Regions from separate parts of the Streptomyces sp. NPDC005483 genome, predicted to be linked through region 3. Evidence: riboswitches for the same ligand, from Rfam matches in the RefSeq annotation. Region 3 holds a riboswitch; each other region holds the start of a gene.
The links. A riboswitch is a leader RNA that binds a small molecule or an ion and turns the genes downstream of it on or off. The one in region 3 is predicted to bind cyclic di-AMP.
Positions count from the first base shown of each region.

Region 1 (4,531 bases), on a different contig from region 3:
GGCGGGCCAGTCGGACCTCGACCAGGGCGTCGAGACGTTCGTCGTCGAGACCCTCCACCGCGGCCCGGGTCACCGCGCGGGCGTACTCGGGCGTCTGGAGCAGCCCCGGCACGACCGAGGTCTCCAGCGTGCGCATCGCGCTCGCCTGGGCCTCCAGACTGATGAAGTCCCGGTACGTCGGCGGCAGGACGCCGCGGTACGCGTGCCACCAGTGGTGCCGGCCGCCGTTCTCGTCGGAGCCCGCCAATACCAGCAACAGCTCCCGCAGATTCGCGTCCCCCACGCGATAGGCGTCGAGAAGTAACCGCACATCGGCCGGTTTCACCCCGCTGGCACCGGTCTCGATGCGGCTCACCTTCGACTGGTGCCAGCCCACGAGCCGGGCCGCTTCACCGCTGGTGAGCCCCGCACTCGCGCGCAACGCACGCAGTTCGGCGCCCAGTTTCCGCCGGCGCACCGCGGGGCCGTGCTGCATGGCGCTACTCCTTACTCCTTACGAGCCGCCCAAATACGGTCTCGCGTCGCAGAGTTCACCGCTTCGAGCGACAGATATATGCACATCTCGGTGGATCGGCACCCGTCACAGGCCCGGTGATGGCACTCTGGCGATGAACCACCAGTCCGGGACCGTACTCGAACCATCCGCACCGTGTCGGACTCCGGTCCTGTCGGAAAGGGACGACGTCGCCATGGCAGACCACCTGGAAGCATCCGTCACTCTGCCGAGCGAACCCGCCTCGGTCTCCGCGGCCCGCACCTACGTCCTGAGCACACTCGCGGAGTGGGGGCTGCCGCCCACCACGGACGCCGCCGAGACCGTCCGGCTCATCGTCTCCGAACTCGCCACCAACGCCGTACAGCACACCTTCGGGCAGTCACCCACCTTCACGGTGGACATCGAGCTGGACCGCGACGAACAACTGCGCATCGGGGTCACCGACAGCCATCCCCGCTTCCCCAAGCGGCTGCCGGCCGCGGTCCAGCAGGACAACGGGCGGGGGATGGTGATCATCCGCTGGCTCGCCGCCGAGTACGGCGGCCGACTGAGAGTCATGCCCACCCGGGAAGGCGGTAAGACCGTCTCCATCGAACTCCCGTGGGCGGTGCCGGCCGAGCCGGTCACAGCGGCGGGGCAGCAGGAGCCGTGAGAGGCGTCAGACCGGCCGCGGGCGGCCCGGGGCGCCGAAGGGGTCAGCGAAGGCGCGCGGACGGTTCTCGGGGTGATGTTCCTGGCCGGGCCGTGGCTCGCGGGATCACCTCGCGCCTCGCCGACGCAGGCGTGGAGTGCGACTGCGCCGCCTTCCGTTCCTCGGCGAGTCCCGCCCGCCGGACCAGCCGGGGGAGCAGGCCCCACAGGCCCAGGCACACGAGCAGGGTCGCCGCGCCCGCGGCCACTCCGCCGGCCCGGCCCGTCGTCACGTCCACCACGAGCAGCACCGATCCCGTGAACGCGAGCACCAGAACCCCCATGCCGACCGTCGCGAGCCGGGAGGAGACCTGCACGATCCGGGCCTTGGCGCCGCGCTGGAAGAGCGAGCGGTGCAGGGCCGCCGGTGCGGTGAACAGGGCCGCCGCGACGACCGCCAGCAGCAGCGTGGTGACGTACGTGGCGCGCTGGAAGGTGTCGAGGGACGGGAAGCGCTGGGTGAAGGCCAGGGTCAGCAGAAAGGCGAAGAGTATCTGCACCCCGGTCTGGGTCACGCGCAGTTCCTGGAGCAGCTCGCCGAAGTTGCGGTCGGCGCGCTCCAGCGGGGTCTCGTTGCGGGCGGTGCACGGGCGGTGGTCGGCCATGGCGTCACGGGTAACCATCTGGGCCCGTGTCACGCGTCCCGGGAGACCCGAGGGGGCGGTGGCAGGTCAGGTCGCCGCCGCCCCCTCGGGACGTCACTTGACCCGGCCGTACCAGACGCTCTTCGTCCAGATCTTCTGCAGCCTCACCACGTCCCCGGTCTTCGGGGCGTGCCAGATCTTTCCCTTCCCGGCGTAGATGCCGACGTGGTAGACGTTCGAACCCGAGTGGAAGAACACCAGGTCGCCGGCCTTGCGGCTGCCCGCGCCGATGTGGCGGGTCTTGTTGTACTGCTGGGCCGCCGTGCGCGGGAGCTTCTTGCCCGCCTTCTTGAACGAGTACAGCGTGAGCCCTGAGCAGTCGAAGCGGCGGGGCCCGGTGGCGCCGTACTTGTACGGCGAACCCTTCTTGGAGGCCGCTACCTTGAGCGCCTGCGTCGCCGGTGTCGAGGCGGCGGCGTCGGCTGCGACGCCCGGGATCACGACGGAGCCGCCCACAGCGGCGATGGCGAAGGCCGAGGCCGTACCGGCTCGGACCATCAGCGACGGGACACGATTGAGCGCAGTCATGCGCAACCCTTCGTCAGCCGCCTGTGAAGGATGACCTGTCGGATTCGGGCTGGCGAAGTTGCCCGGCCGCTGACGCGGCTTCACCCCAAGGGATGCTCGGCCCGGTCATGACGTGACCGTTCCGGCGACCCGTCGTGCTTGGGTCCTCCACTCCTGCCGATCCACTCCTGTCGACCGGTCATCCGGGCGGCGGCAGGACTCGGCGTCCGCCCGGATCGCCCCGCCGCTGCGGCGGGGGCTTGTCGTCAGTCAGGGATCTTGGCGCACGGATGTCCCAAAAACCCAATGGAACCGGGGGTTTGTGTTGTTACTCACCACTCACCCGTTCGGGTGGACACCTGAGCGCTCGAAGGGGCGTCCAGGGGTCCGCAGCCTCCTCGACCAGCACAGAAACTCCTCATTCCCCTCCTGAACCACGCGCGTTGCGCAACCTGGACGGTCGCGAAAAAGGAGCCGCGCCTCCTGCAAACGGCGGTACGTCTTTTGGTCCGTTTCAACCGCGCCCCGGACGCACCGCCAGACCCGTGGAACGTCCGGAAACACTGCCGGTGCGTCAGTCGCCGGGCTCGGGCGGCACGGTGACCCTGGCCGTACGCCGCTCTCCGTCCAGGACCCGCAGGGCCCGTGCCAGCGTCGCGGCGTGCAGTTCACGCTCACCCCGGCCGTGCATCAGCACCAGCGCGTCGCGCAGCTCGGCCGCCCTGCTCACCAGTGCCTGCGCCGCGCGCAGTCCGCCGTAGGTGTCCTCGTGCCGGGCCGGGTTGATCCGGCCCAGCAGGTCGACCACGTCGAGATAACGGTCGATCAGCTCGCCCTCGGCGCGGGTCAGCGCGGGCAGCGGTGGCAGGTCCGGCACCATCGAGGCCTCACCTCGCGCCCGGAGCGGTGCGCGCGGACTTGCGGCTCGGGACGATCGCGTCCGCCAGGCCGTAGTCCAGGGCGCCCTGCGCGTCCAGGATCTTGTCCCGCTCGATGTCTGCGCTCACCTGCTCGGGACTGCGCCCGGTGTGCCGGACCAGCATCTCCTCCAGGCAGCCCCGCACCCGGATCAACTCCGCGGCCTGGATGGCCAGATCGCTGGCCTGTCCCTGCACGGGCTCGCTCAGCCCGGGCTGGTGGATCACCACCCGGGCACCCGGCAGCACGGACCGCTTGCCCGGGGTGCCCGCCGCCAGCAGCACCGCCGCGGAGGAGCCGGCCTGCCCGAGACACGTCGTCTCCACGTCGCAACTGACGTACTGCATCGTGTCGTAGATCGCCGACATCGCGCTGAACGAGCCGCCGGGGGAGTTGATGTACAGCGCGATGTCCCGGTCCGGGTCCTGGTACTCGAGGTACATGAACTGCGCCATCAGGTCGTTCGCCGAGGTGTCGTCGATCTGCGTCCCGAGGAAGACGATCCGCTCCTCCAGCAGCTTGGAGTACGGATCCATCGTCTTCTGCCCGAAGCTCGTGCGCTCGTGGAACTCGGGCAGGACGTAACGGGCGGTCGGTCGGGTCATGGCGTACCCCTCCTCGTTGCGGACAGCTGTCTGTAAAAAATGTACAGGACGTACGTGGCGTTCGATAGGAGCGGATTTTAACGATCAAGCTAAATGCCCAGGTCGGAGGGGATTTATGGCTCACCGTGGGGGCTCGTGTCTCACATTCCTGTCACCGTTTGACGGTTCTTTGGCGGGAGCGTTGTCGCCGTTGCATTCGGCGATTAGCCAGTGGTCCTCCCTACGGCAACCCTGATCTGCGCGTTTGTCGCGACTCGCTGCGGTATGAGCGTCCGTCAGTGGGTGTGGACGGCCCGGCCCTTAACTGTCGTGCGTCAGTTGACCAACTGGATCGGACCTGACGCACGGCCAGGTGATCGAGGTACTGGTGGCGGAGCTGGTGTATTGACGGATCTCGCCGGTGTCTTGTTGGGGGCTTCGGCGATCAGCGGCGTTGTCGCGTCCGGCCGGTGGCAGCAAAGCGTCTCCACATGGGTGCTCAGCCTCCGCCGCGAGCTTCTCGACCGCACCCTCATCTGGAACGCTCACCACCTGCGCCATGCCCTGAGTGAGTACGAGCGGTTCTACAACGAGCACCGCACCCATCGCTCCCGGCCGGCAGCCGCGCCGCTGCGCGCACTCCCCGAATCCAGCACCGACCCCATGGAGATCGCTCGCCTCGACATACGTCG
Region 1 is NZ_JBEXEA010000044.1:54,982-59,512, forward strand. Features, by position in the region: gene ABZT06_RS43995 (helix-turn-helix transcriptional regulator) at 1-475, opposite strand, end outside; gene ABZT06_RS44000 (ATP-binding protein) at 690-1,148, shown strand; gene ABZT06_RS44005 (DUF6328 family protein) at 1,192-1,791, opposite strand; gene ABZT06_RS44010 (C40 family peptidase) at 1,885-2,358, opposite strand; cyclic di-AMP (ydaO/yuaA leader) riboswitch at 2,362-2,573, opposite strand; gene ABZT06_RS44015 (hypothetical protein) at 2,912-3,217, opposite strand; gene ABZT06_RS44020 (ATP-dependent Clp protease proteolytic subunit) at 3,225-3,860, opposite strand; gene ABZT06_RS44025 (hypothetical protein) at 4,245-4,531, shown strand, end outside.
Region 1: it holds a riboswitch for cyclic di-AMP, as region 3 does, so the genes downstream of both, ABZT06_RS44010 (C40 family peptidase) here and ABZT06_RS19240 (NlpC/P60 family protein) in region 3, are expected to answer to the same signal.

Region 2 (4,531 bases), on a different contig from region 3:
GGCAGGCCCAGCTTGAGGAAGACGTTGCCGATGTGCTTGCTGACCGCGCGCTCGGTGACCACGAGAGTCTTCGCGATGGTGGTGTTGTCGTGCCCCTCGGCCATCAGCTTCAGCACCTCGCGCTCGCGCGGGGTGAGGGAGTCGAGCGGGGTGTCGCGACGGCGGGTCAGGAGCTCGGTGACGACCTCGGGATCGAGCGCGGTGCCGCCCGCCGCCACCCGCTCCAGCGCGTCGAGGAACTCGTCGACCCGGCCGACCCGGTCCTTCAGGAGGTAGCCGACCCCGCTGGAGCCGCCCGCCAGCAACTCGGCGGCGTACGACTCCTCGACGTACTGCGAGAGCACCAGCACCGGGAGTCCCGGGATCCGCTCCCGCCCTTCCAGGGCGGCCCGCAGCCCCTCGTCGCGGAACCCGGGCGGCATCCGCACGTCGAGCACGGCCACGTCCGGCCGGTGGTCGAGCAGGGCGGGCAGGATCTCCGGGCCGGTGCCGACGACGGCCACGACCTCGTGCCCGGAGGACGTCAGCAGGAGGACGAGCCCCTCTCTCAGGAGGGCGTTGTCCTCGGCGATCACCACACGCACGGCAGCTCCACATCGATCACGGTCGGGCCCCCGGCGGGGCTGGTCACTTCGAAGGTCCCGTCGAGCGCGGCGACCCTGCGCCGCATCCCGAGCAGCCCCGAGCCCGCGGACTCGTCGGCGCCGCCCCGGCCCTCGTCCCGCACCCGCACGGTCAGCCCGCGCCGGGTCCGGGCCAGCCGGACCTCGGCCCGGTCGGTACCGCTGTACTTGGCGACGTTGGTGAGCGACTCGGCCACCACGAAGTAGGCGGCCGCCTCCACCGCCGCGGGCGCCCGGGTGCCCGCGTCCAGACCGCCGTCGTCCACACGCACGGCCAGTCCGCTGCCGGCGGCGAGCGCCCGCACCGCGCCGACCAGACCCCGGTCGGTGAGGATCGGCGGGTGGATCCCGCGCACCACGTGCCGCAGCTCGGTCAGCGCCTGCTCGGCCTGCGACTGGGCGTCGTCCAGCAGCTTGCGGGCGGCGTCGGGGTCACGGTCGTAGGCCCGCTTGGCGAGGCCGATCCGCATCGACAGCGCCACCAGGTTGGCCTGGGCGCCGTCGTGCAGGTCCCGTTCGATGCGGCGCAGTTCGGCCTCGTGCGCGGCGATCGCGTCGGCCCGGGTCTCCTTCAGTTCCTCGACCCGCCGGGCCAGCCTGGCCTTCGGGGAGGGCATGAGCAGCACGGTCGACCAGCGGGCCTCGGTGTCCGCGAGCCGCACGATCAGCGGAAGGACGACGGGGTCGCGGCGCAGCGCCCCGGCCCACACACCGTCGACCACCAGGCCGAGGGGCCACAGCGGGAGGGCGAGGGCGAGGGCGAGGAGGGCGCCGTAGAGGTAGTAGGCGAGCATCCAGCGGAAGTCCCTGAGCGTGCCGGGGTCCCGCACCGAGATGCGCAGCCGCTCGCGGAGCGTGCCGGTCATCGGCGTGTACGCCTCGGGGATCTCCCTGCCCGTCCACAGAGTGGTCAGGTTCCGCTTGGCGCCGGCGATCCGCCGTATCAGCAGCACGGCCTCGGGCAGCAGCCAGCAGCCGACCACGGCGACCGTGCCCACGGCGGCGATCAGCAGCACCGTGATGAAGAGGTACACGCCGAAGCACATCGCCGCGGCCACGAAGAGATGCACGGTCGCCATCGCCGCACGCCGCACCGACTTCCACATGCGGCTCACGCTAGACGAACGACCCCCGGCGCACGGTGTAGCCCGCTACACCATCGGGGGCGGGGCGAGGCTCACTCCCCGTGGCCGTCCGCGGCGGCCCCTTGGTCCCGTACCCAGTTCCGGTGGGCGTTGGACCCCTCGCGGCCGGGAGAGAGTCTCAGGACGGCTCCGTCGTCGATCTGCTCCAGGCTCGTCACCACATAGGGAGAACCGGCCTGCACCGCCAGTCGGATGCTGCCGTTGCCGAACTCCGTCACCCGCAGCGTCCGGCCGCCGGACAGCGGGATGTCCCGCTTGCCGATCTCCACCGGTCGCTCATCGGCTGCCGCCATGGGCCCCTCCTCGTGCGCGTGAGGGGCGCCACGGTACGCCGCCGAGCGGGAAACCGGGCCTCCGGAACAACCCTGGCGCGAACCACCTCGCGGATGACGTATGCTGGTCACACAACGACGCGGGGTGGAGCAGCTCGGTAGCTCGCTGGGCTCATAACCCAGAGGTCGCAGGTTCAAATCCTGTCCCCGCTACTCAAGGCTCAGGGCCGGAGTCCATTCACTGGACTCCGGCCCTGAGTGTTTTCCCGGCCGTGTCACACGGTACGACGTCTTCGTGACGCCGGGTGAGTGAGTGACCGCCCTCCGCGCAAGAGCTGACATACCGTCAATGCCTGTGTGTTGCCTGAGGAAGGGCCAACTCGCCCGTTTTTCGCCGTTCATGGGCCGTAAGTCCAGCGGGATTTCGTTAATGATCAAGCGGAACAGCTTGGAATCGGGCCCCCGGGTCTATTAACGTTCGATAACGCAGCGCGGTCGTCCCAGCCGTCACAAGAGACGGCTCCGTGCTCACGCGCCGAATTCCGCAAGGGAACCGGGGAACCACCAACTTGGGGTGAATCGCTCGTACGCCGCCGTGGCAGCACGGCCGGTATACGCGCGTAGGAGACCTTCCTGCTCCGAACCCGTCAGCTAACCCGGTAGGCGAGAAGGAAGGAAAGGAGCGCGCCCACGTGGCGTCCAACCCGCCTGCCCCCGAGGCGCCGTACGTAAACAGCGACACCCTCGTGTACGGCGGTTACCGCGCCGACGACGAGGCCCCGCTCGGCGAGTGGAACCCCACCGCGGACTCCCTCGCTCCCGTACGAGGCCGGCATCGCGTCACCAAGCAGCGCGGCGGAGGATTCGCCCGTAGCTCCACCGTTCTCGGCGTCGGCGTCATAGCCGCCGTCAGCGCGGGCGGGATGGCCAGCGCCAACACCGGCAAGCCGCCGGTCTCCATCTCCATGCCCGACCTGGGCTCCGTGAGCTCGCTCATCTCGAACGACTCCGACACCGCCGCGGACGACACGAGCGCCTTCAGCAGCGTCGGCGCCACCACCGCCGACACCGCCCAGGGCACCTCGGACGCCGGTGAGGCGCTGCGCTCGCGCATCCTGGCCCAGGCCGAGGTGCAGCAGGACCAGATCGACACCAAGGCCGCCCAGGCCGTCGCGGACGCCGCCCAGAAGGAGGCCGACGCGGCCGCCGCCAAGGCGGAGAAGGACGCTCAGGAGAAGGCCGCCGCCGCGAAGAAGAAGGCGGAGGAGGAGGCCGCGAAGAAGGCCGAGGCCGCGCGCCTGGCCGAGCTCGCCAAGCAGTACACGCTGCCGACCTCGTCGTACACCATCACCGGGACCTTCGGTCAGGCCGGTTCGCTGTGGTCCTCCGGCTACCACACGGGCCTGGACTTCGCCGCCCCCACGGGCACGCTCATCAAGGCGATCCACAGCGGCACCATCACCCAGGCCGGCTGGGCCGGTTCCTACGGCTACCGCACGATCCTCACCCTCGACGACGGCACCGAGCTGTGGTTCTGCCACCAGTCCTCGATCAATGTCAGCGTCGGCCAGAAGGTCGGCACGGGTGACGTCATCGGCCGCGTGGGCGCCACGGGCAACGTGACCGGCGCGCACCTGCACCTGGAGGTCCACCCGGGCGGCTCGGCCGACGGCATCGACCCGATGACGTGGCTGCGCGGCAAGGGCCTCACCCCCTGACGTTCCCGCGAGTTCCCGCGAACTCCGGCAGCCCTGACGACGTCCCCCCGACGTCAGGGCTGCCGGTGCTTCGGAGCGGCTGATTCCGTTTGTTTACGAGGACTTTGCGGCCGTGGCGGAAGACCGGCGTCCGGCGCGGGCGTTGACGTATGGCATGACTTCTCTTCGCAAGCTCGGCTCCTCCGACCTCGAGGTCTTCCCGCTCTCCCTCGGCGGCAACGTCTTCGGCTGGACCGCCGACGAGGCCACGTCCTTCGCCGTCCTCGACGCGTACACCGCGGCCGGCGGCAACTTCGTCGACACGGCCGACTCGTACTCGTCGTGGGTCGACGGGAACTCCGGCGGCGAGTCCGAGACGATCATCGGCAGGTGGCTGGCGGCCCGCGGCCACCGCGACGACGTCGTCATCGCCACGAAGGTCAGCCAGCACCCCGACTTCCCGGGCCTGTCCGCCGCGAACATCAAGGCGGCGGCCGAGGCGTCGCTACGGCGCCTGGGCACCGACCACATCGACCTGTACTACACCCACTTCGACAAGCCCGAGACCCCCGTCGAGGAGATCATCGGCGCGCTGGACGAGCTGGTGAAGGCGGGCAAGGTGCGGGCGATCGGCGCCTCCAACATCTCCGCCGCGCGCCTCGCGGAGTCCCTCGCCTTCTCCGACGGCGAGGGCCTGGCGCGGTACGTCGCCCTCCAGCCCCACTACAACCTGGTCTCGCGCGACACGTACGAGGGTGAACTCGAGGCAGTCGCCGCCCGGGAGGGCCTGGCCG
Region 2 is NZ_JBEXEA010000033.1:21,827-26,357, reverse strand. Features, by position in the region: gene ABZT06_RS40160 (response regulator transcription factor) at 1-584, opposite strand, end outside; gene ABZT06_RS40155 (histidine kinase) at 572-1,729, opposite strand; gene ABZT06_RS40150 (hypothetical protein) at 1,801-2,061, opposite strand; tRNA gene ABZT06_RS40145 (tRNA-Met) at 2,180-2,253, shown strand; cyclic di-AMP (ydaO/yuaA leader) riboswitch at 2,564-2,721, shown strand; gene ABZT06_RS40140 (M23 family metallopeptidase) at 2,733-3,758, shown strand; gene ABZT06_RS40135 (aldo/keto reductase) at 3,913-4,531, shown strand, end outside.
Region 2: it holds a riboswitch for cyclic di-AMP, as region 3 does, so the genes downstream of both, ABZT06_RS40140 (M23 family metallopeptidase) here and ABZT06_RS19240 (NlpC/P60 family protein) in region 3, are expected to answer to the same signal.

Region 3 (4,531 bases):
TTCTCGCGCTGGGACAGGGCGTCGATCATCGCCTCGGCGCGGTCACCGATACCGCGCTTGGGGACGTTGAGGATCCGGCGCAGCGGCACCGAGTCCTCGGGGTTGGCGAGGACCCGCAGGTAGGCCAGGACGTCCCGGACCTCCTTGCGCTCGTAGAAGCGGACGCCGCCGACGACCTTGTAGGGCAGGCCCACGCGGATGAAGACCTCTTCGAAGACACGGGACTGGGCGTTGGTCCGGTAGAAGACGGCGACATCGCCGGCCTTCGCGTCGCCCGCGTCGGTGAGGCGGTCTATCTCGTCGGCGACGAACTGCGCCTCGTCGTGCTCGGTGTCGGCGACATAGCCGGTGATGCGCGCGCCCGCGCCCGCGTTGGTCCACAGGTTCTTGGGGCGGCGGGACTCGTTGCGCTCGATGACGGCGTTGGCGGCGGTGAGGATCGTCTGGGTGGAGCGGTAGTTCTGCTCCAGGAGGATCGTCGTCGCGTCCGGGTAGTCCTCCTCGAACTGGAGGATGTTGCGGATGGTCGCGCCGCGGAAGGCGTAGATCGACTGGTCTGCGTCACCGACGACACAGAGCTCGGCGGGCGGCAGGTCGTGCTCGCTCGGGGGTACGTCCACCGGGTGCTCGGAGGTCCCGACCAGCTCCCTGACCAGCGCGTACTGCGCGTGGTTGGTGTCCTGGTACTCGTCGACCAGGACATGCCGGAAGCGGCGGCGGTAGTGCTCGGAGACGTCGGGGAACGCCCGGAGCAGGTTGACCGTCGTCATGATCAGGTCGTCGAAGTCGAGGGCGTTCGCCTCGCGGAGGCGCGACTGGTACATGGCGTAGGCCTGGGCGAGGGTCTTCTCGAAGCCGTCGGTGGCCTGGGCGGCGAAGTCCTCCTCGTCGATCAGCTCGTTCTTCAGGTTGCTGATCTTGGCGCTGAAGGACTTCGGCGGGAACTTCTTGGGGTCGAGGTCCAGGTCGCGGCAGACCAGCGCCATGAGCCGCTTGGAGTCAGCGGCGTCGTAGATCGAGAAGGAGGAGGTGAAACCGAGCTTCTTCGACTCCCTGCGCAGGATCCGCACGCAGGCGCTGTGGAAGGTCATCACCCACATCGCGTTCGCGCGCGGGCCGACGAGCTGCTCGACGCGCTCCTTCATCTCGCCCGCGGCCTTGTTGGTGAAGGTGATCGCGAGGATCTGGCCCGGGTGGACATGGCGCTCGCCGAGGAGGTGGGCGATGCGGTGGGTGAGGACCCGGGTCTTGCCGGAGCCGGCGCCGGCCACGATGAGCAGCGGGGTGCCGGAGTGCACGACGGCCGCGCGCTGGTTCTCGTTCAGCCCCTCCAGGAGGGTGGCCGGGTCCACCACCGGGCGCGGGGCGCCGTCGCGGTAGTAGGCGTCCCGGTCCGGGGGCACGTCGAACTTCCCACCGAACAGGTCGTCCGGAACCTGCTCCGGTCCGTGCTCGTCCTCGGGCGGCGGCGGGGGTTCCTCCCCATGCCCGCGAGGGGCCTGGAGGTCCGCCAGGAAGCTGTCGTCAAAGAGGCTGCTCATCGCTCTCCGAGTCTAGGGCTCCCCACTGACAGCCCGCCGCCGCCCCGAGAACATCCACCCGTACCGGAACCCGACGATCTTCCGGACCCGGCCTCCCGGCGCCCTCCTGCCTTCCTGGTCGACGGCGAGACCCGCCGCGGCACGGCACCCGCACGCTCCCGCGCATGCCGTACGAGACCTTCGTCACGGCACGGGCGCCGACCCGGCCGGCCGTCAGGGCCGAGCGCCGGGGACCTGCGGACGGGCCGCCTCTCGTCGTGGCCCGGAAAACCATGAACGGCCGCGCAGCGCCCTGCCGCGCAGCAGGGACGACGCCCAGGCCGCCCGCGCCCGCGCCCGCGGCGACCCTCGACCCTCCGGAAGGGCGAGGACGCGGTACGCGTGGGACTCCACCAGCGCCTAGCGCGAGCCCCCCTCGTCGTGGCCCGGAGCCATGAAAGGCCGCGCCGCCCGCCTTGTCGTCCGGCAGGAACGAGGGTCAGGCCACCCCGCCCGCGCCCGCGCCCGCGCCCGCGCCCGCGCCCGCGCCCGCGGCGACCCTCGACCCTCCGGAAGGGCGAGGACGCGGTACGCGTGGGACTCCACTCACGCCTTGCGCAAGCCCCCTTTCGTCGTGGCCCGGAGACCATGAAGGGCCCCGCCGCCCGCCCTGTCGTCCGGCAGGAACGAGGGTCAGGCCACCCCGCCCGCGCCGACGGCGATCCTCAGCCCTCCGGGTGGCAGCGACGCCGTACGCGTGGGACTCCACCACCGCCTTGCGCGAGTCGCTCTTCGTCGGCAGAGCAGACGGCACGGATCGTTGCCCCCTCGGCGATCACGCGGGTCACCGGTTGCCCGAGCCAGTCCCCAAAGGCGATCGAACAGGGGCACTCCAGCAAGAGACCGCCCCATCCACGGCACATCACACCGAATCGGCCATGCGGAGCGCCCCCTGGGGCCAAGGTCACGAAAATGTATCGGGCATATCGAACATCAACCTTCACAGGGGCCACACCAGTTGGCTACCGTTCCGATCAGGCCGTACGACCCCCTCCGGCGAACCTCGCCGGGCCGCACGGCCTCCGCCGAGTCCGCAGCGCCGCCGCGCGCCCGGAGCCGGGGACCCACCGAACCCGGGGTGAATCGGCCGACTCCCGCGCAGGGGAGCGCCGTAGGGCAAACCTTCCGAAGCACTTCGCCCGAACCCGACAGCTAACCCGGTAGGCGGAGCATGGGAAGGAGTCGCCTCCCTTGGCGTCGCACCGCAAGTCGCGTCCCGCCGGTACGCGCGTGGCAGGCATACGGACCCCGGCCCTCGCGACGGCCGCCCTCACCTCCGTGGCCCTGCTGTCCCAGTCGGCGAACGCCGCGCCGGCCGATGACAAGCCGAGTCTCGAAGAGGTCGAGAAGAAGGTCGACGACCTCTACCGCCAGGCCGAGTCGGCGACCGACGGCTACAACGCGGCCAAGGAGAAGACGGCCAAGCAGCGCAAGCAGGTCGACACGCTCCTCGACGACGTCGCCCAGCGCACCCAGAAGCTCAACGAGGCGCGGGAGGAACTCGGTTCCTTCGCCGCGGCCCAGTACCGCACCGGCGCCGGCGCGCCCGACACGGCGACCTTCCTGCTCGCCGACACCCCGCAGGACTACTTCGACCAGGCGCAGCTGATGAGCCGCTTGACGAGCCGTCAGAAGGGCGCGGTCGACGACTACGTCTCCGAGCAGTCCGCGACGATGAAGAAGCGCCAGGAGGCCTCCCAGAGCCTTCAGACGCTGAACGAGACGCAGAGCGACCTGAAGACCGCCAAGGCGACCGTCCAGAAGAAGCTCGCCGACGCGCGCGAGCTGCTGTCGGAACTGACCGCCCAGGAGAAGGCGCGTCTCGCGGTGATCGAGAAGCGCAAGCAGCAGGAGGCGGCCCGCAAGGCGGCGGAGCTGGCGCAGCAGCAGGCCGCGGCGGAGAAGGCGGCGCAGGAGACCACCGCCCCGCAGGAGAGCACGTCGCCGGCGACCGACTCCTCGTACGCCACCAAGGCCGCCAAGGCCCTCGCCTTCGCCCGTGCACAGATCGGCAAGCCGTACGTCTGGGGCGCCACCGGCCCCGACTCCTACGACTGCTCAGGGCTCACCCAGGCCGCCTGGAAGGCCGCCGGCGTCGACCTCCCCCGCGTCACCTATGACCAGGTCAACGCCGGCACCACGGTCTCCCTGGCCGACGCCCAACCCGGTGACCTGGTCTTCTTCTACGACGACATCAGCCACGTCGGCCTCTACATCGGCAACGGCATGATGATCCACGCCCCGAAGCCGGGCGCGTACGTCCGCGAGGAGTCGATCTACTACGACGGCGAGTCGGGGATCCACAGCGTGGTCCGCCCGGCCTGAGGCCGGGTACCGGGGGCGGGCGAAGAGCCCGCACTCGCGTGCATTTCCCCCATTTCCCCACGCGCGCGTGCGCGCCCCGCTCGCACGGCACGGGGAGCTTCCTAGCATCGGCACATGCCCGGTACCTCCCCCCACTCCCCCCTGCGCGTCTGGTGGACGCGGCACCCACCCGCGGCCGCGTCCGCCGTGATGGCGACCGGCATCGTGTCGGTCGGGCTCCTTCTGACCGGTCACGAGACGCTGTCCCGGATCGCCCTGGTGATCAGCTGCGCGGCCTGGCTGGGGCTGGCCGCCGAGTTCGCCGTACGACTGCTGCGGGAGCGCCCGCGATGGGTCGCGGACGCCGGGACACCGGGCGCCCTGACGGCCGTGGCGGCGACCACCGTACTCGGCACCCGGTTCTCCGCACTCGGCCGGCAGACCCTCGCCGAGGCGCTGCTGGCCCTGTCGGCGCTGCTGTGGCCGGTGCTGCTCGTGCTCGTCGTGCGGCACTGGAAGCGGCGGATGCCCGGCGGGGTGTTCCTCTGCTGTGTGGCCACCCAGGGCCTCGCGGTCCTCGGCGCCACGCTCGCCGCGGCCGAGTCGGCGGCCTGGCTCGCGCACGCGGCGCTCGTGCTGTTCTGGCT
Region 3 is NZ_JBEXEA010000009.1:152,471-157,001, reverse strand. Features, by position in the region: gene pcrA (DNA helicase PcrA) at 1-1,541, opposite strand, end outside; cyclic di-AMP (ydaO/yuaA leader) riboswitch at 2,594-2,763, shown strand; gene ABZT06_RS19240 (NlpC/P60 family protein) at 2,772-3,905, shown strand; gene ABZT06_RS19235 (tellurite resistance/C4-dicarboxylate transporter family protein) at 4,020-4,531, shown strand, end outside.

Region 4 (4,531 bases), on a different contig from region 3:
CCCAGCGGGTTGACGCCCGGTCCGGCGGCCAGCGAGTGGCCGACCAGGACGTGCAGGCACTTCACCCGGTCCGGCATGCCGCCCGCGCTCGGGAAGCCCTCCAGGACCTCGATGGCGTCCCGGCGCGCGAGGTAGTCCTCGTGCGCGGCCCGGTACGCGGCCGCGAGCTCCGGGTCGGTCTGCAGCCGCTCCGTCATCTCCTTCATGACGCCGTTCGCCTCCAGCGTGCCGATCGCGGAGGCGGCGCGCGGGCACGTCAGGTAGTACGTCGTCGGGAAGGGCGTGCCGTCCGGCAGCCGGGGCGCGGTCTCCACGACGTCCGGCTGCCCGCACGGGCACCGGTGCGCGATCGCCCGCAGCCCGCGCGGCGGCCGCCCGAGCTGCTGCTTGAAGGCCTCGACGTCCGCGTCGGTGGGCTCGGTGCGCGGGGTGGAGGGCGGAGGCGTTTCCATGCCTGTCTTTCTCTGGGTCTTGAGGTCTTGAGGTCGGTTCACTGGTCGGAGGCGTCGGACTTGTCGACCCCGTCCCAGACGTTCGCGTACCAGGGGCGGTCGGCCGCGCGCAGGTCGAGGCGGGACTTCCTCGCCGCGTCGGGGTCGACGACGATGAAGCCCGTCTCGCCCGGCATCACGTAGTGCAGCCGCTGCCGGATCTGCTGCTCCGCGTACGCGTCGTCCTGCCAACGCGCCTTGAGGTCGCGCAGCTTCTCGACCCGCTCGGCGGCCCGCGCCTTCTCCCGCTGGAGATCGGCGATCTCGGCGCGCTGGGAGACGTACTGCCTTATCGGGTACGCCAGCGCCACCACCAGCGTGCACAGCACGAGGGCGAGCAGTGCGGCCCGGCCGGTCAGCCGGGAGCGGCGGGCCTGCCGTTTGGTCTGGGAGCGGTAGACCCGGGCCGCGGTCTGCTCACCGAGCAGCCTGATCCTGGTCGTGGTGGAGAAACGGTCCCGGTCCTTCACGGCCATCGGCTCGCCGCCTCCCCTTCTACGTGCGTACGTCCCCGCACACGGTACGGGACCGGTACGGGGACGTACGTACGACTGGCTCAGGATTGACCCTGGTGGGGTCAGCCCTTGTCGCTGCTCAGCCCTTGAAGCGCGGGAACGCGCTGCGGCCGGCGTACACCGCGGCGTCGTCGAGGATCTCCTCGATGCGCAGGAGCTGGTTGTACTTGGCGACGCGCTCGGAGCGGGCCGGGGCGCCGGTCTTGATCTGGCCGCAGTTGGTGGCGACGGCCAGGTCGGCGATGGTGACGTCCTCGGTCTCGCCGGAGCGGTGGGACATCATGCACTTGAAGCCGCTGCGCTGGGCGAGCTCGACGGCGTCGAGAGTCTCGGTGAGCGAGCCGATCTGGTTCACCTTGACGAGCAGCGCGTTGGCGGCGCCCTCCTCGATACCGCGGGCCAGACGCTCCGGGTTGGTGACGAACAGGTCGTCGCCGACGATCTGGACCTTGTCGCCCAGCTTGTCGGTGAGGACCTTCCAGCCGGCCCAGTCGTCCTCGAACAGCGGGTCCTCGATGGAGACGAGCGGGTAGGCCGCCACGAGCTCCTCGTAGTACTCCGTCATCTCGGCGGCCGAGCGGTCCTTGCCCTCGAACTGGTACTTGCCGTCCTTGTAGAACTCGGAGGCGGCGACGTCGAGCGCCAGGGCGACCTGCTCGCCGGGGATGTAACCGGCTTCCTTGATCGCCTCGAGGATGAGGTCCAGGGCGGCGCGGTTGGACTCGAGGTTCGGCGCGAAGCCGCCCTCGTCGCCGAGGCCGGTGGACAGGCCCTTGCTCTTCAGGACCTTCTTGAGGGTGTGGTAGACCTCGGTGCCCCAGCGCAGCGCCTCGGAGAAGGACTCCGCGCCGATCGGGGCGATCATGAACTCCTGGATGTCCACGTTGGAGTCGGCGTGCGAGCCGCCGTTCAGGATGTTCATCATCGGCACCGGCAGCAGGTGCGCGTTCGGGCCGCCCAGGTAGCGGAAGAGCGGGAGGTCGCTGGCCTCGGAGGCGGCGTGGGCGACGGCGAGGGAGACGCCGAGGATGGCGTTGGCGCCGAGCGAGCCCTTGTTGTCGGTGGCGTCCAGGTCGAACATCGCCTGGTCGATCAGGCGCTGCTCGGTGGCGTCGTAGCCGACCAGCTCCGGGCCGATCTGCTCGATGACGGCCAGAACGGCCTTCTCGACACCCTTGCCCTGGTAGCGGTTCGGGTCACCGTCGCGGAGCTCGATGGCCTCGAAGGCGCCCGTGGAGGCGCCGGAGGGGACGGCGGCACGACCCGTGCTGCCGTCGTCGAGGCCGACCTCGACCTCGACCGTGGGGTTGCCTCGGGAGTCCAGGATTTCCCGGGCTACGACGACGTCGATGGACGGCACGAGCATCTCCTTCTTGGGGTGTGACACGGTCCGCCGGGACCGCGGTGGGTTCTGCGAGACCGAGCCTAACCGGCTCCGGGGGATCGGCCACCGTATGTACCGACCCATGGACAGAACCGAGAGTAAATTGTTTCTGAACTGAACAAAGACGTCCCCGCACCGGCGCATGAAAAACCCCGCCCTGGTGCGTACGGGGGAACACGCACCGGAGCGGGGAGCCCGTGGGGACGGGGGGTGACCCTCACGTGGCCTTCATCCTGAAGGACACGGCTGTGAGGGCCCTGTGGTTCAGCTGGGGGTTACTTCAGGTGCAGCTGCTGGCCCGGGAAGATGAAGTCGGCGTCGTCGATGATGTCCTTGTTCAGCTTGAACAGCTTCTGCCAGCCGCCCTTGACCTTGTGCTTCTCGGCGATCGAGCTGAGGGTGTCACCCTTGACGACCTTGTACTCGCCGTCACCCTTCTTGACCTTCTTGCCGGTCGGGGTGGTGACGGTCTTCTTGGCCGCCGGACGGTCGGTGGAACGCGAGGCGCTCTGCTCGTCGGTCGAGCGGCTGCTGGTGCCCGAGTTCGAGGAGCTGGAGTTCGAGCTGGAGGAGGACGAGCTGCCGCCGTTGTAGCCGGCGCTGGACAGGCCCGTGCCGCAGACCGGCCAGGCACCCTTGCCCTGGGAGGCGAGGACCTTCTCGGCGACGGCGATCTGCTGCGACTTGCTGGCCTGGTTGGCCTGCGCGGCGTACTGCGTGCCGCCGTACGCGGCCCAGGTGGAGGCCGAGAACTGCAGGCCGCCGTAGTAGCCGTTACCGGTGTTGATGGACCAGTTGCCGCCGGACTCGCACTGGGCGACGGTGTCCCACTCGGAGGCGGTCGCGGCGGAGGCGTTGCCGGCCGCCATCAGCGGGGCGGCGATGGCGACACCGGTGACGCCGGCGAGCGCGGCGGCGCGGGTGGCCTTGGACGGACGGCGGTGCTTGCCCTTGCCGGAAAACAGCATGGTGGATCCCCTCACCGACGCCTGCGAGGTGAGCTGTCGGGTTCGGGCCGGTTGAGTTGCCCGGTCGCGCACCCTGCGGTGCGCGGCTTAACCCCAAGCCGGTCCAGCGTGAACTGCTGGGCCCGGCACTTACCTTGGGTCCCCCGCTCCTGCCTACGGCGCTTGACGCGACGACTGTTCCCGTACGGCCGCTGGCAGGATTCGGCGTTGCGACAGACGGGGCTCGGGTTGCCGAGCGGTCACGACCGTAGACATGCGCTCGGCGGAATTTCAAAGACGATCAGGGCTTCTGAGACTCATCCCACACTTTCACCAAAGTGGACATTCGGTGCGAAGTGTGACGTGAACTCCCGCTGTTTTTCTGGGCTTTTCAGCCCTATTCAGCCCCTGTGTCGAGCGTCTGACCGGCGGTGATGTTGCTGGGGTCGACCCCGATGCGGTCCTTGTTCTCGGCATAGAGGGCACGCCATCCGCCGTCGAGGCCAAGGGAGTCGGCGATGGAGGCGAGGGAGTCGCCCTCCTGGACGACGTAGGTGGCGGCGGCGTGCCGGCCGCCCGCGGAGGAGGCTGTGCTCTTCGTCGCAACCTCCTCGGCGCTGTCGCCGCGGTGCTTGCCGGAACCGAGGGCGCCGACGTCCACGAGGGCCGAAGAGCTGCCCTCCTGCCACGACTTGTCCACTTCGTCCCCTTCCGGGCTCACCACGGGCGAGCTGTCGGAGGCTTGCGCGTCCTTCGTGGCGGAGTCGCTGGATTCCGAAGAGTTCTTTTTGTCCGGCTTGGCGGAACCGGCACCCTTGCCGGAGGGGGTGGCCGACGGCGAGGGCGTCGCGGACGAACCGTCCAGCGCGTCGAGCAGACCGGAAGACTCCTCGGAGCCCGACGAATTGGAGGAACCGGACGAACCAGACGATTCCGACGAGCCGGACGCCGAAGCGGAGGGTGTACCGCTCCCCAGGCCCGTGTCGACGTCGGCCGAGCTCGAGTCCTTGCTGAGACCGCTGAGCAGACCGCAGGTCGGCCACGCGGCGATGCCCTGGTCCGCGAGGAGCTTCTCGGCCACGGCTATCTGCTGGTTGCGGCTGGCCAGGTCCGCGGTCTCGGCGTACTCGAGTCCGCCGTACTTCTCCCAGTTCTCCTGGGACATCTGGAGGCCGCCGTAGTAGCCGTTGCCGT
Region 4 is NZ_JBEXEA010000016.1:134,204-138,734, reverse strand. Features, by position in the region: gene ABZT06_RS28910 (DUF501 domain-containing protein) at 1-452, opposite strand, end outside; gene ABZT06_RS28905 (septum formation initiator family protein) at 491-967, opposite strand; gene eno (phosphopyruvate hydratase) at 1,086-2,372, opposite strand; gene ABZT06_RS28895 (transglycosylase family protein) at 2,666-3,358, opposite strand; cyclic di-AMP (ydaO/yuaA leader) riboswitch at 3,362-3,529, opposite strand; gene ABZT06_RS28890 (transglycosylase family protein) at 3,735-4,531, opposite strand, start outside.
Region 4: it holds a riboswitch for cyclic di-AMP, as region 3 does, so the genes downstream of both, ABZT06_RS28895 (transglycosylase family protein) here and ABZT06_RS19240 (NlpC/P60 family protein) in region 3, are expected to answer to the same signal.